Regions from separate parts of the Variovorax trehalosi genome, predicted to be linked through region 1. Evidence: riboswitches for the same ligand, from Rfam matches in the RefSeq annotation. Region 1 holds a riboswitch; each other region holds the start of a gene.
The links. A riboswitch is a leader RNA that binds a small molecule or an ion and turns the genes downstream of it on or off. The one in region 1 is predicted to bind glycine.
Positions count from the first base shown of each region.

Region 2: another riboswitch for glycine. It lies ahead of gcvT (glycine cleavage system aminomethyltransferase GcvT); the one in region 1 lies ahead of ACSFA7_RS18670 (D-amino acid dehydrogenase).
Region 3: another riboswitch for glycine. It lies ahead of ACSFA7_RS23740 (ABC transporter substrate-binding protein); the one in region 1 lies ahead of ACSFA7_RS18670 (D-amino acid dehydrogenase).

Region 1 covers NZ_JBPJZG010000004.1:680,979-690,524, reverse strand. Annotated here, with positions in the region: gene ACSFA7_RS18700 (GtrA family protein) at 1-327, shown strand, start outside; gene ACSFA7_RS18695 (glycosyltransferase family 2 protein) at 324-1,352, shown strand; gene rfbC (dTDP-4-dehydrorhamnose 3,5-epimerase) at 1,357-1,905, opposite strand; gene rfbA (glucose-1-phosphate thymidylyltransferase RfbA) at 1,902-2,798, opposite strand; gene rfbD (dTDP-4-dehydrorhamnose reductase) at 2,831-3,721, opposite strand; gene rfbB (dTDP-glucose 4,6-dehydratase) at 3,718-4,797, opposite strand; glycine riboswitch at 4,913-5,005, shown strand; glycine riboswitch at 5,017-5,132, shown strand; gene ACSFA7_RS18670 (D-amino acid dehydrogenase) at 5,223-6,524, shown strand; gene ACSFA7_RS18665 (FIST signal transduction protein) at 6,535-7,812, opposite strand; gene ACSFA7_RS18660 (PhaM family polyhydroxyalkanoate granule multifunctional regulatory protein) at 7,858-8,628, opposite strand; gene ACSFA7_RS18655 (aminotransferase-like domain-containing protein) at 8,694-9,546, opposite strand, start outside.
Region 2 covers NZ_JBPJZG010000001.1:593,386-602,931, reverse strand. Annotated here, with positions in the region: gene ACSFA7_RS02840 (anti-sigma factor) at 1-19, shown strand, start outside; gene ACSFA7_RS02835 (TRAP transporter substrate-binding protein) at 146-1,120, shown strand; gene ACSFA7_RS02830 (TRAP transporter small permease) at 1,223-1,735, shown strand; gene ACSFA7_RS02825 (TRAP transporter large permease) at 1,747-3,039, shown strand; gene ACSFA7_RS02820 (YybH family protein) at 3,118-3,621, shown strand; gene ACSFA7_RS02815 (hypothetical protein) at 3,741-4,316, shown strand; gene ACSFA7_RS02810 (ankyrin repeat domain-containing protein) at 4,378-4,755, opposite strand; gene ACSFA7_RS02805 (hypothetical protein) at 4,765-5,193, opposite strand; glycine riboswitch at 5,376-5,450, shown strand; glycine riboswitch at 5,471-5,582, shown strand; gene gcvT (glycine cleavage system aminomethyltransferase GcvT) at 5,632-6,801, shown strand; gene gcvH (glycine cleavage system protein GcvH) at 6,843-7,214, shown strand; gene gcvP (aminomethyl-transferring glycine dehydrogenase) at 7,264-9,546, shown strand, end outside.
Region 3 covers NZ_JBPJZG010000006.1:379,291-388,836, reverse strand. Annotated here, with positions in the region: gene ACSFA7_RS23775 (YbaN family protein) at 86-487, shown strand; gene ACSFA7_RS23770 (nucleoside 2-deoxyribosyltransferase) at 552-1,094, shown strand; gene ACSFA7_RS23765 (NADPH-dependent FMN reductase) at 1,088-1,678, opposite strand; gene ACSFA7_RS23760 (DUF1161 domain-containing protein) at 1,698-2,033, opposite strand; gene ACSFA7_RS23755 (GNAT family N-acetyltransferase) at 2,075-2,473, opposite strand; gene ACSFA7_RS23750 (NADP-dependent isocitrate dehydrogenase) at 2,613-4,850, opposite strand; gene ACSFA7_RS23745 (ABC transporter ATP-binding protein) at 5,000-5,644, opposite strand; glycine riboswitch at 5,795-5,919, shown strand; gene ACSFA7_RS23740 (ABC transporter substrate-binding protein) at 6,082-7,668, shown strand; gene ACSFA7_RS23735 (ABC transporter permease) at 7,694-8,635, shown strand; gene ACSFA7_RS23730 (ABC transporter permease) at 8,656-9,546, shown strand, end outside.

The DNA of each region.
Region 1 (9,546 bases):
GACACGCTGATCTTCTACCTGCTGCTCAAGCTGTCGGTCACACCGTGGATCGCGAACTCTCTCTCCCGGTTCCTCGCGCTTCTGCTCGGGTTTGCGCTGAACGGCGCCATCACGTTCAGGCAGCCCGACAACACGGCATCGACCTCCAAGAAGAGCTTCGTCCGCCTGCTGGTCCTGTGGCTGGTGCTGACCCTGGTGAGTTCGGAGCTGGTCACGCTGGCAAGCCACCATGTCTCCGACCATCGATTGCTTGCGGCCAAGCTCGGGATCGAGCTGGTGCTGGCGTTCGTCTCGTTCTTCATTTCAAAGACCTGGGTCTACCGATGACGCCATCACCGAACGCCGTCTCACCCTCCATCGCCGTCGTCATCCCGTGTTACCGCTCGGGCGAACTGGCCCTCGATGTGGTCCGGCGCATCGGCCCGGAAGTCGGCTGGATCTTCGTCGTCGATGACTGCTGCCCGGTCCAGACCGGCCAAACGGTGCAGGCGCACAGCACCGACCCGCGGGTCACCGTGCTTTTCCACAGCGAGAACCTGGGCGTGGGCGGCGCGGTGATCACCGGCTATATCGCGGCGATGAAGACGGGCGCATCGGTCGTCGTCAAGATCGACGGCGACGGGCAGATGGCACCGGAACGCATCCCGCAGCTTTGCAGCCCGATCCTTTCGGGGCAGGCAGACTACGTGAAAGGCAACCGCTTCCATATCGCCGGCGGTGTGGCCGCGATGCCACCGCTTCGCCTCATCGGGAACGTCGCGCTCTCGTTCATCACCAAGGCGTCCAGCGGCTACTGGCAACTGTTCGATCCGACCAATGGATACACCGCGATCCACACCCGGGTGCTGGCCGAACTGGACACGGAAAAGATCGCGAAGCGCTACTTCTTCGAGTCCGACATGCTGTTCCGGCTGAACCTGTTGCGGGCGGTGGTTTCCGAGATGCCGATGAAGGCCGCCTACGACGGCGAGCCGTCGAGCCTGAGTCCGGCGAAGGTGATCGCGCCGTTCCTGAAGGGCAACACGCGCAACTTCTTCAAGCGCGTGCTCTACCGCTATTTCGTCTCGGATTTTTCGCTCGCCTCGCTGGAGCTGGTGTGCGCGGTGCCGCTGCTGGCGTTCGGCATCCTCTATGGCGCCGAGCATCTGCTCTCGAACCGCATCAGCGGTGGCGTGGCCTCCGCCGGGACGGTGATGGCGTCGGCCCTGCCGATCATCCTGGGGTTCCAGTTGCTGCTGTCGTGGCTCAACTACGACGTGTCGAGCCAGCCTACGCAGGCCCTGCACCCGCAGTTGCCGCCGCTGACGGACGATGCACGACAAGAAGCGCAGCGCCCGCCGGCGCCGCACTGATCGATCAGTCGAACAGCGAGGCGTTCGCCAGCAGCGACGCCGCGGCGTCCTTGCCCGACAACTGCGGCTCGACGCCGGTCGCGGGCCATTCGATGGCCAGCTGCGGGTCGTTCCAGACAATCGCGCGCTCGTGGGCGGGCGCGTAGTAGTCGGTGGTCTTGTAGAGGAATTCCGCGGTCTCGCTCAGCACCAGGAAACCGTGGGCGAATCCGGCCGGCACCCAGAGCTGCTTGTGGTTGTCTTCGTTCAGCTCGACACCCACCCATTTGCCAAAAGTCGGCGACGACTTGCGGATGTCAACGGCCACGTCGAACACCGCACCACGCACCACCCGCACGAGTTTTCCCTGCGGCTGCTGGATCTGGTAGTGCAGCCCCCGCAGCACACCCTTGGCCGATCGCGAATGGTTGTCCTGCACGAAGTCGACATGCTTGCCGATCGCTTCGTCGAAGGCCTTCTGGTTGAAGCTCTCGAAGAAGAAGCCCCGTGCGTCGCCGAACACCTTGGGTTCGATCACGATCACTTCGGGGATTGCGGTGGGCGTGGCCTTCATGAACGCACCTCGTCGTTCAGCAGGTGCTTGAGGTACTTGCCGTAGCCGCTCTTTTCCAGCGGCGCCGCGAGCTTCTCAAGCTGCTCGGTCGAGATGAAACCATTGCGCCATGCGATTTCTTCGGGGCAGGCGATCTTCAGGCCTTGACGATGCTCGAGCGTTGCAATGAACTGTCCGGCTTCCAGCAGGCTGTCGTGCGTGCCGGTGTCCAGCCACGCATAGCCGCGCTGCATGATCTGCACATTCAGCTGGTCGAGGTCGAGGTACGCCTGGTTGACCGCGGTGATCTCGAGTTCGCCGCGCGCGCTGGGCTTCACGGCCTTGGCGATGTCGACGACCTGGTTGTCGTAGAAGTAGAGGCCCGTGACCGCATAGCTGCTCTTGGGCTTGAGCGGCTTCTCTTCGATGCTGCTCGCCCGGCCCTTGGCATCGAAGGCCACCACGCCGTAGCGCTCGGGGTCGTGCACGTGGTAGGCGAACACCGTCGCACCCGAGGTCTTGGCATCCGCATCGGCCAGGAGGTGGGCGAAGTCATGGCCATAGAAGATGTTGTCCCCCAGCACCAGCGCGCTCGGGTCATTCCCCACGAACTTGTCCCCGATGATGAACGCCTGCGCCAGACCATCCGGGCTCGGCTGCACCGCGTACTGCAGGTTCATGCCCCACTGGCTGCCGTCGCCCAGCAGTTGCTGGAAGCGCGGCGTGTCCTGCGGCGTGCTGATGATCAGGATGTCGCGCATGCCGCCGAGCATCAGGGTGCTCAGCGGGTAATAGATCATCGGCTTGTCGTACACCGGCAGCAGCTGCTTGCTGAGCGCCAGCGTCGCGGGATGCAGACGGGTGCCCGAGCCACCGGCGAGGATGATGCCTTTGCGTTGCGTCGTCTTGGTCATGGGGTGTTCGTGTCTCTCTTGCTCTGCGGATATCAAAAGGTTTCGCGCAACATGCGGGCGACACCGGACTGCCACTCGGGCAGCACGAGGCCGAAGGTCGATTGCAGCTTGGTCGTGTCCAGACGCGAGTTGTGCGGCCGCGTGGCCGGCGTCGGGAATGCAGTGGTCGGCACAGGCTCGACCGCTTCGGGGCCGGCCTTGAGTTCCACGCCCGCCGCCTTCGCCTGCTCGATCACGAAGCGCGCATAGCCATGCCATGTGGTCACGCCACCGGCCACTGCGTGATAGAGCCCGGCTTTGGACGGGTTCTGCAGCGTCGCGCGAATCGCATGCGCGGTGATGTCCGCCAGCAGCTCGGCGCCGGTGGGCGCGCCGAACTGGTCGTCGATGACCGTGAGCTTGTCGCGCTCCTTGGCGATGCGCAGCATCGTTTTCGCGAAGTTGCCGCCGCGTGCCGCATAGACCCAGCTGGTGCGAAAGATCAGGTGCTTTGCGCAGTGCTGAGCCACCAGCTGCTCGCCTTCGAGCTTGGTGCTGCCATAGACGCTGAGCGGCCCGGTCGCGTCGTCTTCCTTCCAGGGCTTGCTGCCACTGCCGTCGAAGACGTAGTCGGTCGAGTAGTGAACCATCAGCGCGCCGATCTGCTGCGCGGCCTCGGCCACCACGCCGGGCGAGGTGGCGTTGAGCTTGCGCGCGAACTCGGGCTCGCTCTCGGCCTTGTCGACCGCGGTGTGCGCCGCGGCATTGACGATGACGTCGGGGCGCACCTTCAGCACCGTCTCGGCCAGTTGCTCGGGGCGGCTGAAGTCGGCGTTGAAGTCGGTGCTGTCGAAATCGAGCGCCACCAGTTCGCCCAGAGGCGCGAGGCTGCGCTGCAGCTCCCAGCCGACCTGTCCGCCCTTGCCCAGCAGCAGCAGCTTCATGCAGAGGCCTTCGCCGGTGCGGCGTCGTATTGCTTCTCGACCCACTCGCGGTACGCGCCGCTTTGCACGTTGCGCACCCACTCGCCGTTCGCGAGATACCACTCGACCGTCTTGCGGATGCCGCTGTCGAAGGTCTCGGCGGGCTTCCAGCCGAGTTCGCGCTCGAGCTTGCGCGCGTCGATGGCGTAGCGGCGGTCGTGGCCGGGGCGGTCGGTCACGTAGGTGATCTGTTCCTTGTACGGCTTGCCGCCGGCCTTGGGGCTCAGCTCGTCGAGCAGCGCGCAGACGGTGTTGACGATCTCGATGTTGGGCTTCTCGTTCCAGCCGCCCACGTTGTAGGTCTCGCCGAGCTTGCCGGCTTCGAGCACGCGGCGGATGGCGCTGCAGTGGTCCTTCACGTAGAGCCAGTCGCGCACCTGCATGCCGTCGCCGTACACGGGCAGCGGCTTGCCGGCCAGGGCGTTGACGATCATCAGGGGAATGAGCTTCTCGGGGAAATGGAACGGCCCGTAGTTGTTCGAGCAGTTGGTGGTGACCACCGGCAGGCCGTAGGTGTGGTGCCAGGCGCGCACGAGGTGGTCGCTGGCGGCCTTGCTGGCCGAGTAGGGGCTGTTGGGCTCGTACTTGTTCTCTTCGGTGAAGGCCGGGTCGGTCTTGGAAAGCGAGCCGTAGACCTCGTCGGTCGACACGTGCAGGAAGCGGAAGGCCGCCTTCTGGTCGGCGGGCAGCGCATTCCAGAAACCGCGTACGGATTCGAGCAGGCGGAAGGTGCCCAGCACATTGGTCTGCACGAAGTCTTCGGGGCCGTGGATCGAGCGGTCGACGTGCGATTCGGCCGCGAAGTTGACCACGGCACGCGGCTTGTGCTCGGCCAGCAGGCGGTCGAGCAGCGCGCTGTCGCCGATGTCGCCCTGCACGAAGATGTGCTTCGGGTTGTCCTTGAGGGACGCGAGCGTCTCGAGGTTGCCCGCGTAGGTCAGCTTGTCGAGATTCACGACCGGTTCATCGCTCTGTGCGAGCCAGTCGAGTACGAAATTGGCGCCAATGAAGCCTGCGCCGCCGGTTACCAGGATCATGAGGTCCCCTGTTGTTGTCGAACGATCGCCGTCCGGCGAATGAACGGATGATTATCCCATCGGCCCAAGGGGCCGAACCCCGGGGTTGGCGCATCGCCGGTACCCACCTACAATCGCCCCCACTGCAGGAGAGCGGGCCACCCCGGTGGCCCTACCGAAGGCGCAAACTCCCATAAACGCTCAGGTCGGCCCGAACAGGGGGTCAGTACTGCATCACATCAAACGCCGTCTGGAGAGCCATCGCACCCGCAGGGATCGCGATGCACCGAAGGAGCAAACCCGTTGCAAAAGTGCAACAGGTGAATCTCTCAGGTACCGAGGACAGGGGGAGCGGCAACTTGGACGGCGGGCGTCCGGTTGCTTGCTATTGAATCAATAGCACACCACGCCCGCCATTCAAGCGCTGCACCTCAAAGGTACTTGCAATGCGCGTGATCGTTCTTGGCGCCGGCCTGCTCGGCGTGACCTCGGCTTACTACCTCCAGCAACTCGGCCACGAAGTGACCGTGATCGACCGGCAGGCCACCCCGGCCGCCGAAACCAGCTTCGCCAACGGCGGGCAGATCTCGGTGAGCCACGCCGAACCGTGGGCCAATCCCAGCGCACCGCTCAAGGTTCTGCAGTGGCTGGGCAAGGAAGACGCGCCGCTGCTCTTTCGCATCCGCGCCGACATGCGCCAGTGGCTCTGGGGCCTGCAGTTTCTGCGCGAATGCACGCCGGCGCGCACGAGGCACAACATCGAACAGATCGTGCGCCTGGGCACCTACAGCCGCGACATGCTGCAGCAGTTACGCCGCGACACGGGCCTCAGCTACGACCAGCGCACCCAGGGCATCCTGCATTTCTATACGACGCAGAAGGAGTTCGACGGCGCCCTCGCGCCCGCCGAGCAGATGCGCGCCCTCGGTTGCGAACGGCTGGTGATCTCGGCTGACGAGGCGGTGAAGATCGAGCCCGCCCTCGCCCACATCCGCCCCCAGCTGGCCGGCGCCACCTACACGGCTGAAGACGAATCGGGAGACGCCAACCGCTTCGCGCGCGAACTGGTCGGCCTCGCGGCCGCGGCCGGCGTGAAGTTCCTCATGAGCCACACGGTGACCGCGCTGCGCGAAGCCGGCGGCAGCATCGACCACGTCGAGGCGACCGACAACGAAGGCCGCTTCCAGCGCATCCGCGGCGACGCCTTCGTGCTGGCGATGGGTTCGCTCAGCCCGCTGTATGCGGCGCCGCTGGGCATCCGCCTGCCGATCTATCCGGCCAAGGGCTACTCGGTGACGCTGCCCGTCAAGGACGCCTCGAAGGCGCACCAGGTCTCGCTGACCGACGACGAGTTCAAGCTCGTGTTCTCGCGCTACACGTCCGAATCGGGCGATCGCCTCCGCATCGCCGGCACGGCCGAGCTCAACGGCTACGACCGCGACCTGAACCGCGTGCGCTGCGAAGCCATCGTGCGGCGCGTGGAGGAACTGTTCCCCGGCGCCGGCGACACCGAGCAGGCCCAGTTCTGGACGGGCCTGCGCCCCGCGACGCCGAGCAACGTGCCGATGATCGGCAAGACGAAGCTGCCGAACCTGTACCTGAACACCGGCCACGGCACGCTCGGCTGGACGCACGCCTGCGGCTCGGGCAAGTCGATCGCGCGGATCGTGAGCGGGCTTGTGCCGGAGGTGGATTTCGCGTTCACGGGCATGCTGGCGCCGCAGCCGCGCGTGCTGCAAGCAGCCTGATCGCGACCCGTCAATCCTTGCTGGTGAACACCGTCAAAACGCCGGTGTAGCCATACAGGTGATGCCGGGCGATTTCGCCCGCGGCGAAGAAGCCGACCAGCGGCACATCGCCCAGCGCGTGGCGCACGATCTGCAGCTCGGCGCCGGGCGCGCCGAAGTGCGGACCACCGCGCCCTGAACAGCTCACATACACCGCGCCCGCGATGCGGCGCGCGGGGTGAGGCGCCGCCTCCGCTTCGCCGGCGGCCACGGCACGGGCGGTGGCCAGCGTCTGTTCTTCGGGCTCCAGCTCTTCGCGAATCTCCGCGCAGATGCGCATCAGGTCCGCCCGCGCGGCCTGCGCATTGCGGCGGCAGAAAGTCAGCCGCATCCCAGCCTCGGCCGTGTCGGCGATCGCGATGCCGCGGCGCGTCGGGTCCAGGCCGATGATGTGGCGCACCAGCACGTCGGCGCCCAGGTCGCCGGTGCGGCGCACGCCGTCGCTGCCCGCGTCGGCCAGGCCCACCAGCGTGTTGCGCACCGCGTCGATGGCCTCCTGCGGGCGGTCGAGCGAGACCTGCAGGTCGGCCAGCAGCACGTCGAGCGCGGGCTCGCCGTCGAGCTTGAGCAGGAGGTTGCCGTCGGCCTCGGTGATCTCGCGCTCGCGCACGCCCGAGCGCAGCGGCTGGCAGCCCTGGGTGACGCGCGACACCAGCCGCACGCCCTCGCCGAACACCACGCCCGACAGGCCGCCCGAGAACACGCCCCCGGCCGCGCCATGGCCGCGGATGTTGCCGTTGCCGCCCACCGCGAATTGCAGCGCGCCGCCGCGACCTGAGGAGAGCCCACCGAAGAGATAGCCGGTGTCGACGCGGCCGGCCATCTCGCCGATCAGCTCGGTGAGGTCGGGCGTCGCGGGGTCGGCGTGGACGAGCGCGGTGTGCGCTTCGAACCCGCTCATCTCCGAATTGCTCAGCGGCGCCACGCCCGAAAACACGCGGTACTGGTCGCTCGGCAGCGCGCAGAGCATGAGGCTCATGCCCGGCTCGTCGAAATATTCGGCGTTGTTGGCCGAAACGCCGATGCCGACCGTTCCCGACCAGTCGGTCACCTCGGGCAGCTCGGCGCTCAGGTGATCGAGGATCTCCTGCGCCTCGGCCGCGTAGTGGTCGGTGATGTAGAGCAGCCCGAGCGTTGGCGACGACGCGTAGTCGGGCAGGGCCATCTGCGCGCGCAACTGGGCCAGCACGAGGCCGGCCGCCATGCGCCATTGCGGATGGGTGGCATGGCCGGTGGGAAACAACTTCATGATGCGTGCCAACCCGTTCTCTTCAAAAGTGGAATGTGTAGGACGTCAGCGGCGGCCGGTGGTTCGCTTGCGGGCGGCAGTCGACGTCTTTTTCTTCGCTGCGGGCATTGCCGCCTTCTTTGCCGCAGTTTTGGCTGCGGGCTTCCTGGCGGCAGCCGTCGGCTTGCCCATCACCTTGCCGACCGCATCGGCCAGCGGCTGGGCCATGGCAGGCACCTTGAGCTGCGCCGCGTCCTGCAGCGCCGTGCTCGCGATCTGCTGGAACTGCTCAGTCAGCGAGCCCCACCATTGCATCGGATCGACCACGCCTTCGGCTGCAGCCGACTTGCCCGAGGCGGACTTGCCGCGCGGCTTTTTCCCGGGCGCGGGTGCTTCTTCTTCCTCGATCTCGGCTTCGTCTTCTTCCTCGACCGGCTCGGGCTCCGGAGCGGGTGCGGCGGCCGCAAAGGGCGACGGCGCGGGCGCAGCAGTAGCGGCCGCAGCCTGCTTGGTGAACACGCTCGCCAGGTCTTCCATCCGCACGTTCATGCCGCGCAGGGTCGAGAGCGTCATCTTCTGCACCTCGAGCGCCTGGATCGTGGCCTTGAGCGCATGGCCGTTCTGCTCGAGCCAGTACTGCACGGTCTTGAGTTCCTGGATGCGCTTGTCGACCTCCTCCACGCTCAGCGTGGGCGCTACCCAGCTCGCCAGGCTCGGGATGCCCGGCACCGACGATGCGGCGCCGGTGCCCGCTGCGGCGCCTCCGGCCAGGTTCTTCAGGAAGTCGAATCCAGGGACGAACTGGCTGAAGTTGAAGGGTTGGCTGGCGTTGGTCATGCGGGAGGTCTCCTGGCTGGGTTTTCTTGTGCTGGCAGCTTACTCCAAGCCCCCGGCGTCCGGCCTCAAAGCTCGCTTCTGACCTTGCTGAAAACTTTCCAGAAAGCGGCGTCCTGCGAAGTCGCGAAATTGATCCGCATCATCGTGCTAGGCGGCCGGCGCGCATGGAACAGCGAGCCCGGCGCCAGCAGGTAGCCCTGATCGAGCATGCGCTGGGTCAGCGCGTCGGTATCCACACCCGTGTCGACCCAGCCGAAGAGCCCCGCCGGCTCCGAGGCGAAGGTGCAGCCGTGCGACATCGCGAGCTTCACCGCCCGCCCGCGCGCGCCGTCGAGCCGGATGCGTATGCGGTCCGCATGCCGGCGCAGCTGGCCCTGGTCGATGCACCACGACAACGCCCGCTCGAACAGCGTGGGCGAGGTCAGCGTGGCCAGGAGCTTGGTCTCCAGCAGCCGCTCCTTCAGCGCGGGCGACGCGGCCAGGAAGCCGATGCGCCAGTTGGGCGCGATGATCTTGGCGAAGCCGCTCACGTAGACGGTGCGTTGCAGCCCGTCGAGCGCGCTCAGCCGCGTGGCGTGCTCGGGCGCGAGGTGGCTGTAGGTGTCGTCCTCGACGATGTGGAAGTCGTGCTCGTTCGCCAGCTTGAGCACCCGGTGCGCGCTCCCGGGCGTGAGGCTGTAGCCGGTCGGGTTGTGCAGCACGCTCACGCTCACGAAGAGCTTGGGCTTGTGCAGCGCGCAGTACTGCGCCATCACCTCCAGGTCGGGCCCGTCGGCGCGCCGCGGCACCGGCAGGATGCGCATGCCCAGCGCCTCCAACCGCGCGAATTCGAGCGCCCAGCCCGGCTCCTCGACCATCACCGGATCGCCCGGGCGCAGCAGCGTGCGGCTCACGATGTCCAGCGCATGGGTCGCGCCG
Region 2 (9,546 bases), on a different contig from region 1:
CTGCGCCAAGCTCTGGTGAGGCCGATGAGGGCGTTTTCACGGGTGGCGTCCGTGAAACTCCCGACACGGCAAAGCCCCCGGTTGCGGCATAGTCGAATGCGCCTGACGCATTCCTGACCCCGACCCTATTCCCCCCGGAGACACCATGAAACTCGGCCACATCGCCGCCGCCTGCCTTTCGCTCGCCCTGGGCACATCCGCCCTCGCCCAACAACCGACGGTGCTGAAGATCGGCTACGCGACCTCCAAGGAGTCGCACTACGGCGTGGGTTCCACGGTGTTCTGCGACGAGGTCGAGAAAGGCACGCAAGGCCGCTTCAAGTGCCAGCACTTCGCCAACTCGGCCCTGGGCGGCGAGCGCGAGCAGATCGAGGCGATCCAGCTGGGCACGCAGGACCTGGTGAACACCTCGACCGGCCCGGTGGGCAACTTCGTGCCCGAAGTCAAGATCGTCGACATCCCCTTCCTCTTTCGCGACTACGACCACGCACGCAAGGTGATGGACGGCCCCATCGGCCAGGACATCCTCACCAAGTTCCCGAGCAAGGGCATCATCGCGCTGGCCTGGACGGAGAACGGCTTTCGCCACATGACGAACAGCAAGCGCGACATCGTCAAGCCCAGCGATGCGGCGGGCCTGAAGATGCGCACCATGGAGAACAAGGTGCACATGGACGGCTACCGCACCTTCGGCATCCTGCCGACGCCGATGGCCTTCCCCGAACTCTTCGGCGCACTGCAGCAGGGCACGGTCGACGGGCAGGAGAACCCGATTCCGGTGATCCTGGCGTCCAAGTTCTCGCAGGTGCAGAAGCACCTGTCGCTCACGGGACACGTGTATTCGCCCGCGCTGCTGCTGCTCTCGCCGAAGGTGTGGAACAAGCTCTCGGATGCCGACAAGAAGGTCTTCGTCGATGCCGCCAAGAAGGCTGCCGTGGCCCAGCGCAAGAAGGTCAACGACGACGAGAACAACGGCATCGCCCAGCTCGAGAAGGACGGCATGAAGGTCACCAAGACCGTCGACGGTGCCGCCTTCCGCGAAGCGCTGAAGCCGGCTTATGCGGGCTACGCCAAGGAGTTCGGCGCCGACAACATCAAGAAGATCACGGACGTCCAGTAAGCCTGCGCGCCCGCTTCCTGTGACGACCGCGCCCGGCCCGCTTCAGTGCGCCGGGCGCTTCGCTTTTTCCAAGACCCCGAGACCGAGATCGAGAACAACAACGTGCAAGCCTTCGAGCGCTACTTCCTTGCCGCCAACCGCTGGGCGCTGATTCTTCTGCTGGCCGCCATGTCGGTCATCATCTTCACCAACGTCGTCATGCGCTACACCACGAGCAACTCGCTTGAGTGGGCCGAAGAGGTCTCGCGCCACATGATGATCTGGCTCACCTTCCTGGGCGCCGGTCCGGTGCTGCGCTACGGCGGCCACATCGCGGTCGAGAACCTGCAGGACGCATTGCCGCGCGCGGGCGCCATCGCGGTGCGCGCCTTCGTCGCCGCACTGCTGTTCGCCTTCTTCGGCTTCATGGTCTGGTACGGGTGGCTCTACATGCAGCGCACGATGTTCCAGCTCACGGCCGTCACGCAGATTCCGTTCGCCTACATCTACAGCGCGATGCTGTTCGGCGGCGTGCTGCTGATCGTGCACTGGCTGCTGGTGGTGCGAGGCTACGTGATGAACCGCGAGTTCGCCTCCGACGCCCACTTCGACGCCAACGCCTCGGCGTCGCTGTAAGGAGAACGACCATGGATGCCAGCATCGTTCTCATCGTCTCGGCCTGCATTTTCCTGGCCATCGGCGTGCCCGTGGCCTTTGCGCTCGGGCTCTCCACCGTCACCACGCTCATCCTTGCGGAGAACTATCCGCTGATGGTGTTGCTGAAGGAAACCTTCACCGGCATCGACAGCTTTCCGTTGATGGCCGTGCCGTTCTTCATCCTCGCGGCCGAGCTCATGAGCGGCGGCTCGCTCACCGAGGTGCTGCTGCGCTTCGCGGGCCAGTTCGTCGGCCACCGGCGCGGGGGCCTGGGCTACACCAACGTGGTGTCGCTCACCTTCTTCTCGGGCATCTCGGGCTCGGCGCTGGCCGATGCGGCGGGGCCGGGGTCGATGCTCATCAAGATGATGGACAAGGCCGGCTACGACCGCTCGTACGCGGCGGCGCTCACGGCTTCCACCGCGATCGTGGGGCCGATCATTCCGCCCTCGATCATCATGATCATCTATGCGCTGCAGGACGAGAGCGTGTCGGTGGGCACGCTGTTCGCGGCCGGCATCCTGCCGGGCATCCTGATCGCGGTGGCGATGTGCGTGGTGAACTTCTACGTCTCGAAAAAGCGCAACTACAAGGGCGACGGTCAGACGCCGCCGCTGCGCGAGATTCTCATCACGACCTGGAAGGCGATTCCCGCCATCCTCTTGCCGGTGGTCATCCTGGGCGGCATGCGCGCCGGCTGGTTCACGCCGACCGAAGCCTCGGTGGTGGCGGTGTTCTATGCGCTGGTGTGCGGCAAGTTCGTCTACCGCACGCTCGAGTGGAAGATGCTGCCCGACATCCTCTCGCGCTCGGCCCTGCTCTCGGCCTCGGTGCTGATCATCATCGGCCTGTCGGCCTCGTTCGCGTGGGTGCTGACCATCGAGGGCATTCCGCAGCAGATGGCCGAGTGGCTCATCAGCATGAACCTCTCGCCGTGGATGTTCCTGATCATCGTCAACGTGTTCCTGCTCTTGTTCGGCATCTTCATCGAGCCGCTGCCGGGCGTGATGGTGCTGGCGCCGATCCTCGCGCCGGTGGCGATCAAGCTGGGCGTGGACCCGGTGCACTTCGCGATGATCGTGATCTTCAACCTCACGCTCGGCATGATCACGCCGCCGGTGGGTGGGCTCTTGTTCGTGACTTGCAACGTGTCGAAGGTGCCGATGTCGGCGCTGGTGAAGGAGCTGGTGCCGTTCCTGTGGGCGCACGGCGCAGTGCTGATGATCCTGACCTTCGTGCCTGCGCTGAGCACCTGGCTGCCGCGGGCGCTGGGGTTCAAGTAGCGGGGCCGGTGTTTGTGCAACGGTTCGCTGCCAGAATCGGCGCCACGCCAACAAACCAACATCCGAGGGAACCGCACCATGAACCGACTCGCCACCTGCCTGCTCGCCGCAGGACTGCTGTCCACGGCCGCGCTGGCTGCCACGCCCGCCACCCCGGCCGCAAAACCACCGGCACCTGCCGCATCGGCGGCTGCTGCGGCAACCCCGGCACCAGCGGCCGCCCCCGCGCAGGCGCCCAGCGCGGGCATCGCCGAAGTCGAAACCGCCGTGCGCGCCTGGGCCGACGCTTGGTCGGCTCGCGACGTGGATCGCTACCTCGCGGCCTACGCCCCCGACTTCACGCCGGCCAAGAAGCAGGACAAGAAGCACTGGGAAGCCGAGCGCCGCACCCGCATTTCGAACAAGTCGAAGATCAGCGTGACGGTCGACGACCTCGTCATCAGCGTCAACGGCCAGACCGCCAGTGCGCGCTTCAAGCAGGTCTACGTCGCAGACAAGCTCAAGAGCACCGACCGCAAGACGCTGGAACTGCAGCGCGTGGGCGACAAGTGGCTGATCCGCAAGGAAAGCACCGGCGCCTGAGGATTCGAGCGTCCGCCGGGCCGGCGGCGGTGATTTCCCCTGTAAGGCAAACAGGTTCATGAAGATGTCACCGCTTGCAACGATGCTGCAGCCTTCGATCTCCGAAAGCTGTGGCCGCCATGTTTCCCACCAAGACCGACAAGGCACGCGACGAACTCCAGGGAGGGCAGCGCACGCTCAGCCAGCGTGAACGCGCCCTGCTGCTGATGGCCGACGGCCGACGCTCGCTGACCGATTTCAGCCCGCTGTTCGCGAACCGCATCGAGGCGGAGCAGGCGATCCTGGCGCTGGTGAGCAAGGGGTATCTGCAGGACGCGCGGCCGGCCGCGCCTGTCGCGGCGCCCGCCGCGGCCCCATCGGCGCAGCCGCCCACGGCGAGCGCCCCGCCCGAGCCGGTGCCCGCGGCCAACCCGATCCAGCTCACGACCACGGCCGACAACTTCGACGGCAAGCGCTCGCTGGCCACCACGCGGATGTTCCTGTTCGACATCTGCGAGCGCATGTTCGTGCGGCGCGACCCGAAGTTCGCCCTGCAGATGCGCGACGCCCTGCGCGAAGCCCGCGACCGCGAGGCGATGCTGACCATTGCTGCGCTGATGCTCAGCGAAATCGAGAAGACGGCCGGCGCCGAGCGGGCCGAATCGCTGCGCGAGCGCATCGAGCGGCTGCTGCCGCCGGCGGAAGTGGTGCATTGACGCTGCATCTGCGCTTCCACTTCTGACGATCTGGCATCTCCCGGACACCGTGAAGATTCGGTCAGATTTTTCTGGATTTGATTTCTACTTTCTCGGGCGGACCATCGTCCACCATGACCCATTCCAGACGGTCGTTGAATATCTCGCGATATCGGTCATTGTTCGAGACATTGGCCTCGTTCATTTGATCCGGCATATCCCGGGCGCAAATTCCACTCCTGTTTGGCGTGCTGAACTCAACCCGGCAATGAGCAATCAGCAAAACCTCTATCGCACGAACTTCCGTGGTCTTGTTGTGGCGGGCAGCAATATGCAGCAAGGTATCTCCACATATGTCCACGGCTTTTGCATTTCCATTCAGATCATGTTTGAAAAAATGATGAACTGCGTCGACGTCGCCGGCAATGATCGCCGGCGTGATGGCTGCAAAACTTGGCATTGAATGCCATCAGCCGTTATTAACGTGGTCGCCACCTGCCGCGAGCTTTTCGTAGGCCTTGCTCTTGTCCGGCGCGCCTTCGAGCGCGGCGATGAGCCACGGTGGTTGCCGGCCTTTTGTTCCGCCTGTCCAGGTCGCGCTGGAATTGGGATCCTTGTAGACGGTGCCCTTCACATAGGCCTTGGCTTCCGATACACGACTGCCATTGGGTGAACGCGTACGTTTTGCTTCCGATTTGTCGTAGGGGTCGAGCGCGGATTTGCCCTCCGCAATGCTGAAGCCGGCTGCTTCGAGTTTCTTCGCATAGGCATCGGCCAGCACCTTCAATTCTTCTCCGCGCTTGGCCTGCAATGCCAGTTCCAGTTGGGCCCGTTCATCGTCCATTTCCTGGATGCGCTTCTGGATATCCGCGAAGCTCATATTTCTGGCATCTGTCATTCTTTGCGTTCCTTTGGGGATGTGTTGATGTGCCCAATATGCTAGTGCCAAAAGAAGAGGCTCACCAGACGGATTTGTCCAAGCCTTGGTGCGGTTTTGCCGCACCGCACTGATGACACCGAAATCCCGCGCAAACGTCTTGAGCTCCGACGTCGGGCGATTCGTCCACTACACTCGGCAGGGTCAGGAGAGAGCCCCGCGCGACGGGGCCGCCGAAGGCGCAGGGGATCCCCGAACGCTCAGGCAAAAGGACTGACAAGGCGCCGGTTCACACCGGCGTTTCCTTGCTGGAGAGAGGCCGTTGCATGCTTGCATTGCACCGGCCCACCGAAGGAGCAAACCCCGATCGTGGGGCGAATCTCTCAGGTAAAGCGGACAGCAGGGGTGGCCCGTGGCGTTGCAGCCATGGATTTCGACTGCCCCTTTGGAGTGCCTCCGGTGACTTCTCCCGCTTCCGACGCCCAACTTCTCAAGACACCGCTGTACGACCTCCACGTGGAGCTCGGTGCCCGCATGGTGCCCTTCGCCGGCTATTCGATGCCCGTGCAGTACCCCTCCGGTTTGATGGCCGAGCACAAGCACACGCGCGATGCGGCCGGCCTTTTCGATATTTCCCACATGGGCCAGCTGCGCCTGGTCGGCCCCGACGCCGCCGCCGCCTTCGAAACCCTGATGCCCGTCGACGTGATCGACCTGCCCGCCGGCAAGCAGCGCTACGGCCTGCTGCTGAACGACGAGGGCGGCATCCTGGACGACCTGATGTTCTTCAACGAGGGCCACGGCTCGATCTTCGTGATCGTGAACGGCGCCTGCAAGGCGGCGGACATCGCGCACATCCAGCAGAAGATCGGCACGCGCTGCGAGGTGCAGCCCCTGCCCGACCACGCGCTGCTCGCGCTGCAGGGCCCGCAGGCCGCAGCCACGCTGGCGCGCCTTTCGCCCGGCATCGAGCGCTTCGTGTTCATGACGGGCGGTGCGGTGCAGATCGGCGGCATCCCGGCCTTCGTCACGCGCAGCGGCTACACGGGTGAGGACGGCTTCGAAATCTCCGTGGCCGGCAAGGATGCCGACGCCCTCGCCCGCCTGCTGCTGGCGCAGCCCGAGGTCAAGCCCATCGGCCTGGGCGCGCGCAACTCGCTGCGGCTGGAAGCGGGCCTCTGCCTCTACGGCAACGACATCGACACCACCACCACGCCCGTCGAAGCCTCGCTCAACTGGGCGATGCAGAAGGTGCGCCGTGCGGGCGGTGCGCGCGAAGGCGGTTTCCCGGGCGCGGCAAAGATCCTCGCCCAGCTCGCTGCCACCACCGCAGGCGCGGCCGGCCACACCGACCACGACACCCTCAAGCGCAAGCGCGTCGGCCTCGTCGCGCTGGAACGCATTCCGGTGCGCGACGGCACGGTGCTGCAATCCTTCGAAGGCCAGGACATCGGCATCGTCACCAGCGGCCTGCTCGGCCCGAGTGCCGACCGTTGCGTCGCGATGGGCTACGTGGCCACCGCGTTCTCCGAGCCCGGCACGCGCGTGCAGGCCATCGTGCGCGGCAAGCCGGTGCCGATGGAAGTCTCGACCATGCCCTTTGTGCCGACCCGCTACTACCGCGGCTAGGCTCTGCCACTTATTCAATTTTTTCCACGAGGAGTTTTCCCATGAGCATCAAGTACACCAAGGACCATGAGTGGGTCTCGGCCGAAGGCGGCGCTGCCACCGTCGGCATCACCGTGCACGCGCAGGACGCGCTGGGCGACGTCGTGTTCGTCGACCTGCCCGAAGTCGGCAAGACCTTCGCGCAGGGCGAAGTCGCCGGTGTCGTCGAATCGGTGAAGGCCGCGGCCGATGTGTTCATGCCCGTCTCGGGCGAGATCACCGAAGTGAACGAAGCGCTGCGCGCCGACCCGTCGCTCGCCAACAGCGACCCGCTGGCCAGCGGCTGGTTCTTCAAGGTCAAGCTGAGCGAGCCCGCGCAGTTCGACGCCTTGCTCGACGCCGCTTCTTACGACAAGTTCGCAGCCGAATCCTGATCCACCGCGTTCCCCCGCCTTTCCTTCTTCTCCTCAAGCCTTCACCGCCATGCCGATTCCCGCCCTTCCCTCTTTGCAAGAACTAGAGAACGCCGAAGAATTCCTCGCCCGCCACATCGGCATCGATGCGGCGGACGAGGCACGCATGCTGCCGGTGATCGGCTCGGAAACGCGGGCGGAGCTCATCGACGGCATCGTGCCCGCGGCCATCCGCCGTGCGAAGCCGATGCGCCTGCCCGCACCGGTGACCGAGGCCGAGGCGCTGGCCGAGCTGAAGGCGATGGCGTCGAAGAACAAGGTGTTTAAGAGCTTCATCGGCCAGGGCTACTACGGCACGCACACGCCGGGCGTGATCTTGCGCAACGTGCTGGAGAACCCCGCCTGGTACACCGCCTACACGCCCTACCAGGCCGAGATTTCGCAGGGCCGCATGGAGGCGCTCCTCAACTTCCAGACGATGGTGTGCGACCTCACGGGCATGGCCATCGCCAACGCGTCGATGCTGGACGAAGCCACGGCCGCGGCCGAGGCGATGACGCTCGCCAAGCGCAGCGTGAAAAGCAAGAGCAACGTGTTCCTGGTCTCGGGCGACTGCCATCCGCAGACCATCGAGGTCATCAAGACGCGCGCCGCGCCGCTGGGCATCGAGGTCAAGGTGAGCACCGCCTCCGAGACGTTGCCGCACCTCATGGTGAGCGGCGAATTCTTCGGCGTGCTCGCGCAGTACCCCGCCACCACCGGCCATGTGCACGACCTGCGTCCGCTCGCGGGCCACGCCCACCAATGCGACGCCGCCTTCTGCGTGGCGGCCGACCTGCTCGCGCTGACGCTGCTCGCGCCCCCCGGCGAATGGGATGCCGACATCGTCTGCGGCACCACGCAGCGCTTCGGCATGCCGCTGTGCAACGGCGGCCCGCACGCCGCGTACCTGGCCTGCCGCGATTCGTTCAAGCGCTCGCTGCCGGGCCGCCTCGTCGGCGTGAGCGTCGACAGCCACGGCCAACCCGCCTACCGCCTCGCGCTGCAAACGCGCGAGCAGCACATCCGCCGCGAGAAGGCCACCTCCAACATCTGTACCGCGCAGGTGCTGCCGGCCGTCGTGGCCAGCATGTACGCCGTGTACCACGGGCCCGACGGGCTCACGCGCATCGCGCAGCGCGTGGCGGCGCTCACGGCGATCCTCTCGAAGGGCCTGTCGCAGATGGGCCGCGAGCCGGTCAACACCACCGCATTCGACTCGCTCACGATCCGCACCGGCGACGACACCGCCGCGATCATCGAGCGCGCGCAGGCCGGCGGCGTCAACCTGCGCCAGCGGCTGCAGCAGCACCTGGGCATCTCGCTGGACGAGACCACGACGCGCGCCGACATCGAAACCCTGTGGGCGCTGTTCGTTCCCGCCGGCACCGCGATGCCGCGCTTCGACGACCTGGCCACCCACACCACGCCGCTGATTCCCGAAGACCTGCGCCGCAGCAGCGCCTTCCTCACGCATCCGGTGTTCAACACGCACAAGAGCGAGACCGCGATGCTGCGCTACATCCGCAGCCTCTCGGACAAGGACCTCGCGCTCGACCGCAGCATGATCCCGCTGGGCAGCTGCACGATGAAGCTCAACGCGACCAGCGAGATGATCCCGATCACCTGGCCCGAGTTTGCGAACATCCACCCTTTCGCGCCCGCCGAGCAGCAGCTGGGCTACGCGCAGCTCGATGCGCAACTGCGCGCATGGCTGTGCGAAGCGACCGGCTACGCGGGCATCAGCCTGCAGCCGAACGCGGGCTCGCAGGGCGAGTACGCGGGCCTGCTGGCCATCCGCTCGTTCCATGAAGCCAAGGGCCAGGGCCACCGCAACATCTGCTTGATTCCCTCGTCGGCCCACGGCACCAACCCCGCGAGCGCCCAGATGGTGGGCCTGCAGGTGGTGGTGACGGCCTGTGACGCGCAGGGCAACGTCGACATGGACGACCTGAAGCGCGCCTGCGAGAAGCACAGCGCCCACCTGGCCGCGGTGATGATCACCTACCCCAGCACGCACGGCGTGTTCGAGACGCGCGTGAAGGAGCTCTGTGAGCTCGTGCACGAACACGGCGGCCGCGTGTACGTGGACGGCGCCAACATGAACGCGCTGGTCGGCGTGGCCGCACCGGGCGAATTCGGCGGCGACGTGAGCCACCTGAACCTGCACAAGACCTTCTGCATTCCGCACGGCGGCGGCGGGCCGGGCGTGGGTCCGGTCTGCGTGGTCGAAGACCTCGTGCCGTACCTGCCGGGCCATGCGACGGCCGGCGTCGCATCGAACGGCGTCGGCGCCGTTTCAGCCGCGCCGCTG
Region 3 (9,546 bases), on a different contig from region 1:
CGCAAGCTGGTGAAGAATGGGCTCTGGCGAAGGCACCGGTCCGGTCTGCCGTCGCCACCGTCCGATCCCTTTCGAGAATGTTGCGTTGAACCCTGGCCCCAAGCCCCTGTCCTTGCTTGCACGCGTGCTGCTGTACTGCTTTGCAGTGCTGTGCCTGATCCTCGGGCTCATCGGCGTCGTGCTGCCCGGCATGCCGACCACCGTGTTCATCCTGATGGCTGCGTGGGCCGCCGCGCGCAGCTCGCCGCGCCTGCATGCGTGGCTGCGCAATCACCGCATCTTCGGCCCGCTGCTGCGCAACTGGGAGAACGGCCGCACCGTGAGCCGACGTGCGAAGTGGAGCGCGACCATCACCATGGCCGCCTGCGCAGTCATCGTCTCGTTCACGGCCCATCGCGTGTGGATGGCCGTGTTGGCCATCGGCTGCATGGCGGTGGTGCTGACGTGGCTCTGGTCGAGGCCGTTGCCGCCATCGCCGCCACAGTGAATGGCGGCGATGCAGTGCTTCGTCGCATATTGAGTTGAGCTCCGAAATCGACGAAGCTGTTGCAATGGACGAGCCCACCGCCCCCCCGACGCGCCCCCGGATCTATCTCGCAGGCCCGGACGTTTTCCGTCCGGATGCCAGGGACCATTTCGTGCGGCTCAAGGTCGCGTGCGACGCATTGGGCCTGGCGGCACTGCTGCCCGCCGACGGCGAAGAAGAGCCTTCGCCCGACGCGCTGGAGAAGCGCATCTACGAAGCCAACATGCAGCGCCTTCGCGGCGCAGACGGTGTGGTGGCGAACCTCTCGTCCTTCAGGGGCCTGGAGCCGGATTCGGGCACGGTGTTCGAGGTTGGCGCGGCGGTGGCGCTGGGGATTCCCGTCGTGGCTTATGGCGTGCCTGAGGGCAGCTACGCGGACCGTGCGCGTGCCACGTTGCCCTGCACGCATGACGCGAACGGTGTGCTGCGCGAGAGCGGCACCGGCATCGCGGTCGAAGACTTCGGCCAGCCATTGAATCTCATGCTGGCTTGCTCGATCCACATCGAGGCGACGCCCGAGGCGGCGCTGCAGAAGATGGCCTTGGTGCTGGCCGCGCTGCGTCAGTAAGGCGGCGCCTTGCGCGCCCGCTGTGCACGCGCAGCCTCGGTCCACCACGCCAGATCATCCGCAAATCGAGGGAAGGCGCGCTCCAGCGCTTCGCCCGCCTTGCCGGTCGGTTGGCCGCCTTCATCCAGCGTCTGCGAAATCGGCCCCACCGCCAGCGTGCTCGACACCACCACCATCCCCATTTCCGACAGGATCGAGTGCCAGATCGTCCCCGAGCGCACGCCGGAGAACCGTCCCGCCGAATAGCTCGCGACCGCAGCGGGCCGCCAGAACCACTCTTCGAGAAAGTGGTCCGTCAGGTTCTTAAGGCCGGGCTGCGGCCCCCAGTTGTATTCGCCGGTCACGAAGATGAAGGCGTCCGCCGTGCGGATCTTTTCCGCCAGCGCTTCCATGGCCGCGGGCGCCGTGCCCTTCGGATATTCCTTGTACATGCGGTCGAGCATCGGCAGGTCGACGGCCTTGGCATCGATCAGCTCCGCCTCGTCGCCTCGTGCAGCGAGGCCCCTCACGATGTAGTCGGCGAGCCGCACACCCATGCGGTCGGAGCGGTACGAGCCATAGAACACCAGGATCCTGTCAGCCATCGTTGAGCCTCTTGAGTCGTCAGCGCTTGCAGTCGCCACCGACGGACACCGTGCCGTCCCTGCATTCGGTCAGGATGTCGTCGTCTTCAGGCGATTGGGCGGGCGCCGGAACCGCCGCGGGGGCCGATCCTCCGCCCTCGCGCTGGTAGACGATCTTCCTGGTGCCCAGTTCGCAACTGCCCACCACCTGGCCAGCCGCCGGCGCGTTGGCGTCGACGACGAGCACCGCGAACCGCGTGACACCCGCTGCGCCGATCTTCGCTTCGATCTGCGCGCGCAGGGCTTCACAGCTCTCGGCGGCGTGGGCTGCCCCGGCCGTTGCGATGCACGCGATGGAAATCAACCAGAGTTTCATGAATGGCCTGCCTTTCGCAGCGTGGTTGACGGACGAGCAGTCTAGCCCCGTGTCGTGCGCGGCTGCTCCATCGCGAGCGTCGAGTTCACGAAGCCTAGCCTGGCGAAGAACGCCGGCGCGCCGTCCCTGCCTGCGCGCAAGACCCACGTGATGTTCTCCTCGGCGCCCACGATGTGCTCGACGAGCGCACGGCCGATGCCACGCCCGCGAAACGGCGCCGCGACGACCACCATCGACAGGTAGCCGTTCGAGAGGCCATCGGTGAGGGCGCGGGCGAATCCGGCGATTTCTCCATCGAGCACGGCGACCCACGCGTGCTGCGATGCGGCCACCAGCCTGGCGAGATAGGCCTCGTCCGGAATCCGGTGCGCCCATCCGTTGGCCGCCAGCAGTCGATAGACAGCGTCGAGGTCCGAAGCGGTGATTTCGCGGATTTGCATTTCGTCTCCTCGGTCCGGGTTTCCGGGGCGCCAGCGATGAGCCCCACAAGCGACAACGGCCTGCCGCGTGTGCGGCAGGCCGTTATCGAGGCATGCATCCGACTTCAGTGAAGCGAGGACGCGGCCTTCTATCTCGTCATCAGGCTTGCGCCGCGGCCAGCACCGAGTTCAGCGTCGCGCTCGGGCGCATCACCGTCTCGAACTTGACCGGGTCGGCCAGGTAGTAGCCGCCGATGTCGACCGGCTTGCCCTGCACGGCCGCGAGTTCGTCGACGATCTTCTTTTCATTGGCGCTCAGCGTCTCGGCCAGCTTCTTGAACTTGGATTGCAGCGCCGTGTCGTCGGTCTGCGCGGCCAGTTCCTGTGCCCAATACATGGCCAGGTAGAACTGGCTGCCGCGGTTGTCCAACTGGCCGGTCTTGGGCGACGGGTTCTTGTTGTTGTCCAGCAGCTTGCCGGTGGCGGCGTCGAGCGTCTTGGCCAGGATCTTGGCCTGCGCGTTGCCGGTCTTCAGGCCCAGGTCTTCCAGGCTCACGGCCAGCGCGAGGAATTCGCCCAGCGAATCCCAGCGCAGGTGGTTCTCTTCGACCAGCTGCTGCACGTGCTTGGGGGCCGAGCCGCCCGCGCCGGTCTCGTACAGGCCGCCGCCGGCCATGAGCGGCACGATCGACAGCATCTTGGCCGAGGTGCCCAGTTCCATGATGGGGAACAGGTCGGTGAGGTAGTCGCGCAGGATGTTGCCGGTGGCGCTGATGGTGTCCAGGCCGCGCACGACGCGCTCCAGCGTGTAACGCATGGCGCGCACCTGGCTCATGATCTGGATGTCCAGGCCCGAGGTGTTGTGCTCGTGCAGGTACATCTTGACCTTGGTGATCAGCTGCGCCTCGTGCGGGCGGTAGGCGTCGAGCCAGAACACCACCGGCATGCCGGAGTTGCGCGCGCGCGTGACGGCCAGCTTCACCCAGTCGCGGATCGCGGCGTCCTTGACCTGGCACATGCGCCAGATGTCGCCTTGCTCCACGTCCTCGCTCATCAGCACTTCGCCGGTGTCCAGGTCGGTGATGTTGGCAACGCCGTCTTCGGGGATCTCGAAGGTCTTGTCGTGCGAGCCGTACTCCTCGGCCTTCTGCGCCATCAGGCCGACGTTGGGCACGGTGCCCATGGTCTTGGGATCGAAGGCGCCGTGCCACTTGCAGAAGTTGATGATCTCCTGGTAGATGCGGGCGAAGGTCGATTCGGGCATCACCGCCTTGACGTCCTTCAGGCGGCCGTCGGCGCCCCACATCTTGCCGCCGTTGCGGATCATCGCGGGCATCGAGGCGTCCACGATCACGTCGTTGGGCGAATGGAAATTGGTGATGCCCTTGGCCGAGTCGACCATGGCCAGTTCGGGGCGGTGCTCGTGGCAGGCGTGCAGGTCGCGCTTGATCTCGTCCTGCGTGCTCTGCGGCAGCGTGGCGATCTTGTTGTACAGATCGACCATGCCGTTGTTGACGTTGATGCCCAGCTCGTCGAACAGCTTGCCGTGTTTCTCGAAGGCTTCCTTGTAGAAGATCTTCACGCAGTGGCCGAACACGATGGGGTGCGAGACCTTCATCATGGTGGCCTTGACGTGCAGCGAGAACATGACGCCGGTCTTGTGCGCGTCCTCGATTTCCTTTTCATAGAAGGCCAGGAGTGCCTTCTTGCTCATGAACATGGAGTCGATGACTTCGCGGTCGAGCAGCGCGACCTTGGACTTGAGCACGACGGTCTTGCCGCTCTTGGTCAAGAGTTCCATCTTGACGTTGCGCGCGCGGTCCAGGGTCATGGACTTTTCGCCGTGATAGAAGTCGCCGCCGTGCATGTGCGAGACGTGCGAGCGCGAGGCCTGGCTCCAGTCGGCCATGCTGTGCGGGTTCTTGCGGGCGTATTCCTTCACCGCGTTGGGCGCGCGGCGGTCGGAGTTGCCCTCGCGCAGCACCGGGTTCACCGCGCTGCCGGTGCACTTGTTGTAGCGCGCGCGGATGTCCTTGTCCTCGTCGGTGGTCGGGTTCTCGGGGTAATCGGGGATCTTGTAGCCCTTGTCCTGCAGCTCCTTGATGGCCGACTTGAGCTGGGACACCGAGGCGCTGATGTTGGGCAGCTTGATGATGTTGGCTTCGGGCTTGAGCGTGAGCTTGCCCAGTTCGGCCAGGTTGTCGGGCACCTTCTGCGCGTCGCTCAGGAATTCGGGGAATTCGCCCAGGACGCGGGCGGCCACCGAGATGTCGCTCGTGGTGACGTCGATGCCGGCCGGGGCCGTGAAGGCGCGCACGATGGGGAGGAACGCGTAGGTCGCCAGGAGGGGCGCCTCGTCGGTCAGGGTGTAGACGATGGTGGGTTGCTTCGTGCTCATGCGCTTGCTTCCGTAAAGCTGAGGGGGTCGGGGTGGCGGGAACTCCCGCCGAAGACTCCGGCGGGATCTGACCGCCGGAATCCGCGATTGTCGCCGGGCGGCGACCCGCCCGGACAGCCGGCGGGGTTATCTCCCCGCGCAAGGCTCTGTCAATGGAGGGGCAGCTCGATCGTGGCGGCCAGCGGAACCTCGTCGATCCGCGCGGCGCTGGCGACGAGGAGGGCACGGCCCGGCTGGCCTGCCAGGTCGGCCAGTGCGCTCCAGAGGCAGCGCACCGAGCCGGCGTCCAGCGCCGCGGTCGGCTCGTCCAGCAGCACCAGCGGGCGGCCCGAGGCGAGGGCGACGGCCAGCCACACCTTGCGCTTCGAACCCGTGGAGAGCATGTACATCGGCTTGTCGAGGTGCGGGGGCAGCGAAAAGCCCTCTACCAGGGCCTGCCAGAGGTCTTCGTCGAAGTCGGCGTCGCTTTCGCGGAGGGTTGCGGTGCAGGCTCGCGCGGTGACCTGGTCGAAGCGGTCGGTGGCCGGGTCGACGAAGAACACGTTGCGGCGGTAGCCCTCGGGCGAGGCGTGGAGGCTCGTGCCTCCGACCGTCAATTGGCCTTTGGTCGCCGGCAGCACGCCCGCGATCACCTGGAGCAGCGCCGACTTGCCGGCGCCGGTGTCGCCGTACAGCAGGGTGACGCCGGGGCCGATGGAGGCGTTCCAGCCGGCGGCAATCGCGGGCTGGTCGGGGTAGGCGAAGCCGATGTCCTGAAGACGGAGGACGGGTAGGGGCGAGGGTGCATTGTTCACGAGGCGAGGTTTTACCTCATCGAATGCGTGGCCGAGTGGCACGTAATCTGCTTGAAGGAAAGTCATCCAGGAGAAATGCCGGCTCGATGCTTCGAGTTAGTGCATTACCGAAGGCGATAGCCCAGAACGCTCAGGTCCCAAGACTGGATATTTACTAACGCTGGAGAGCGTTGCCCGGAGCCGGTAGAGGTTCCGAGGGCAGCCGCCGAAGGGGCAAGCCATGCGCGATGGGCGCGCATGGTGAATCTCTCAGGCCAAAGGACAGCAAGGGCACTCGCGCTACGGCGCGGGCTGCCCTTGTTCGCTTCTGGAGCCTTGTTGTCATGACTTCCATTTCGAACGCCTCGTGCACCACGGTCATCGGCTTTGCCATGGCAGTGCATGCGCGTGGCCGAAGCCTTGCATTCCTTCTTTCTTTTTTCAACCGGAGAACCGACATGCTGTCCAAGAGAAACCTGATGAAAACCATCCTCGCAGGCGCGGTGTTCGCGGCCGCTGCGGCATCGAGCCTTGCGCAGGATGCGGGCAAGGTGCTGCGCCTGGTGCCGCAGTCCGACCTGAAGATCCTCGACCCGATCTGGACCACCGCCTTCGTCACGCGCAACCACGGCTACATGGTCTATGACACGCTCTTCGGCGTGGACGAGCGGGGCAAGGTGCTGCCGCAGATGGTCGACAAATACACGACCAGCGCCGACGGCAAGACCTGGAACTTCACGCTGCGCAAGGGCCTTGCCTTCCATGACGGCAAGCCCGTCACCTCGGACGACGTGCTCGCCTCCCTCAAGCGATGGGGCCAGCGCGACGGCCTGGGCCAGAAGATGTTCACCGCGCTCGACAAGGCCGAGACCGTCGACGCCAACAGCTTCAGGCTGGTCTTCAAGGAGCCCTTCGGCATGGTGCTCGATGCGCTGAGCAAGCCTTCGTCGAACCCGCCTTTCATCATGCCGGCGCGCGTGGCCGCCACGCCGGCCGACAAGCAGATCGACGACGCCACCGGCTCTGGCCCCTACATCTTCAAGAAGGACGAATACCGCCCCGGCGAAAAGATCGTCTACCTGAAGAACACCAAGTACGTGCCGCGCACCGAGGCGCCTTCCGGCACGGCCGGGGGCAAGAACGTGTACGTCGACCGCATGGAGTGGATCGTGCTGAAGGACGCGCAGACGCAAGCCAATGCGCTGGCCAACGGCGAGGTCGACATGATCGAGTGGGTGCCCTCCGAGCAGTACACCGCGCTCAAGAACAACCCCGCCGTCACGCTCGACAGCCCCGTCTCGAAGGGCTCGTTCGCGCTGCACCTGAACCACCTGATTCCGCCCTTCGACAACCCGAAGATCGCGCAGGCCGCCTTCATGGCCATCAACCAGGAGGCGCTGATGCGCGCCCAGTTGGTGCACAAGGAACTGTACAACAGCTGCGCCTCCATCTACCCCTGCGGCTCGGCCTTCGCGTCCGACAAGACCGGCTACTTCACCGGCAAGCCGCAGTTCGAGAAAGCCAAGGCGCTGCTCAAGGAGGCAGGCTACGACGGCAAGCCCGTGGTGCTGATGTACCCGGCCGACTTCGCGGTGCTCAACAAGTTTCCGCCGGTGATGGCGCAACTGCTCAAACAGGCCGGCTTCAACGTCGACATGCAGTCGATGGACTGGCCCACGCTGGTCACGCGCCGCGCCAAGAAAGACCCGGTCGACAAGGGCGGCTGGAACCTCTTCATCACCGGCTGGGGCATTGCCGACAACATGAACCCGATGTTCTTCGCGCCGCTGACCGGCAATGGCGAGAAGGGTTGGTTCGGCTGGGCCACCGACGACAAGCTGGAACAACTCAAGTCCGACTTCCTCGCGAGCGCCGACGAACCGAAGCGCAAGGAACTGGCCACGGCCATCCAGCAGCGCGTGTACGACACCGGCATCTATGCGCCCATCGGCGAATACAAGCCGCTCACGGCCTACCGCAAGGGCGTGGTGAGCGGCGTGGTGCGCTCGCCGGTCGGCGTGTTCTGGAACCTGAAGAAGAACTGAGACAGCTGGAATCAGGGAGTCACCCATGCTGCTCTTTCTTGCACGTCGCATTCTCTCGACCGTTCCGGTGCTCGTCATCGTCGCGCTGATCGTGTTCCTGATGCTGCGGCTCGCGCCCGGCGACCCGGCTGCCGCCATCGTGGGCGACAGCGGCACCAGCGAGAACATCGCCCGGGTGCGCGAGCAACTGGGGCTCAACCAGTCGCTGCCGGTGCAGTTCTTCCACTGGAGCGTGCAACTGCTGCAGGGCAACCTGGGCGAGTCGTACTTCATGAAGAAAACGGTGGTGGAGCTGATCGGCCAGCGCATCGAGGCCACCGTGTCGCTCGCGGCGGTGACGCTGGTGGCGACCATCCTCATCGCGGTGCCGCTCGGCGTGATCGCCGCGTGGCGCCACGGCGGCTGGCTCGACCGCATGCTCATGGGCTTCTCGGTCATGGGCTTTTCCATACCGGCCTTCGTGATCGGCTACGTGCTCATCTGGATATTCGCGCTGCACCTGCAGTGGCTCCCGGTGCAGGGCTACCAGCGGCTGAGCCAGGGGCCTTTGTTGTGGATCAAGCACCTGATCCTGCCGTCGATCACGCTGTCGATCATCTACGTGGCGCTGATCGCGCGCGTCACGCGCGCGGCCGTGGCCGAGGCGATGACCGAGGACTACATCCGCACCGCGCGCGCCAAGGGCATCTCGGAAACACGACTGCTGATGCGCCACGCGCTCGCCAACGCGGCGATTCCCATCGTCACGGTCATCGGCATCGGCATCGCGCTCCTGATCGGCGGCGTGGTGGTCACCGAAACGGTGTTCGCCATTCCGGGGCTGGGGCAGCTCACGGTCGATGCGGTGCTGTCGCGCGACTTTCCGTTGATCCAGGGCATCACGCTGTTCTTCTCCGTCATCTACGTGCTCATCAATCTGCTGATCGATGTGAGCTACCTGGTGTTCGATCCGCGCATCCGCTATTGAACGAAGTGAACGAAGACACCATGACCGATTCAACCCTTCCGCTTGCGGTCGCAACAGCTGCGGCGGACATCGTCATCGAGCCGCTGGCGCCGCCCAGGCGCCGCTCGCTGCTCAAGCGCATCCTGGCCGACTGGTCGGTGCGCGTGGGCGGCAGCGTGCTGCTCTTCCTGGTCCTGATGTCGCTCTTGGCGCCGTGGCTGGGCACCATCGACCCCACGGCCATCGATCCCGGCAGCGGCAACCTCCTGCCCGGCACGCGCGGCGAGTTCAACAGCCTGGCCGGCGACACCTTCGAGCATCTGTTCGTCATGGGCACGGACAGCCTCGGGCGCGACATCTGGAGTCGCACGCTCTACGGCGCGCGCGTGTCGCTCACGGTCGGCATCGCGGTGGCCGCGCTCGCCGTGGCGCTCGGCATGCTCGTCGGGCTGCTGGGCGGGTACTTTCGCCGCATCGACGGCGTGATCATGCGGCTGATGGACGGCGTGATGGCCATTCCCGGCATCCTGTTCGCGATCAGTCTCGTGGCGCTGTTCGGCGGCACGCTGCTCACCGTGGTGGTGGCCATCGCGGTGCCCGAGATTCCGCGCGTGGCGCGGCTGGTGCGCTCGGTGGTGCTCACAGTGCGCGAAGAGCCGTATGTGGAGGCGGCCATTGCGCTCGACACACCCACCTGGAAGATTCTCACGCGGCACATCCTGCCCAATGCCATTGCGCCGCTGATCATCCAGGCGACCTACGTGTGTGCCTCGGCGATCCTGGTGGAGGCCATCCTGTCCTTCCTCGGCGTGGGCCTGCCGGCGGACATGGCGACCTGGGGAAACATCATGGCGGAGGGCCGCGCGCAGTTCAACCAGTACCCGCACAACGTGCTGTTCCCGGGCATCTTCCTGGCGCTCACCGTGCTGGCC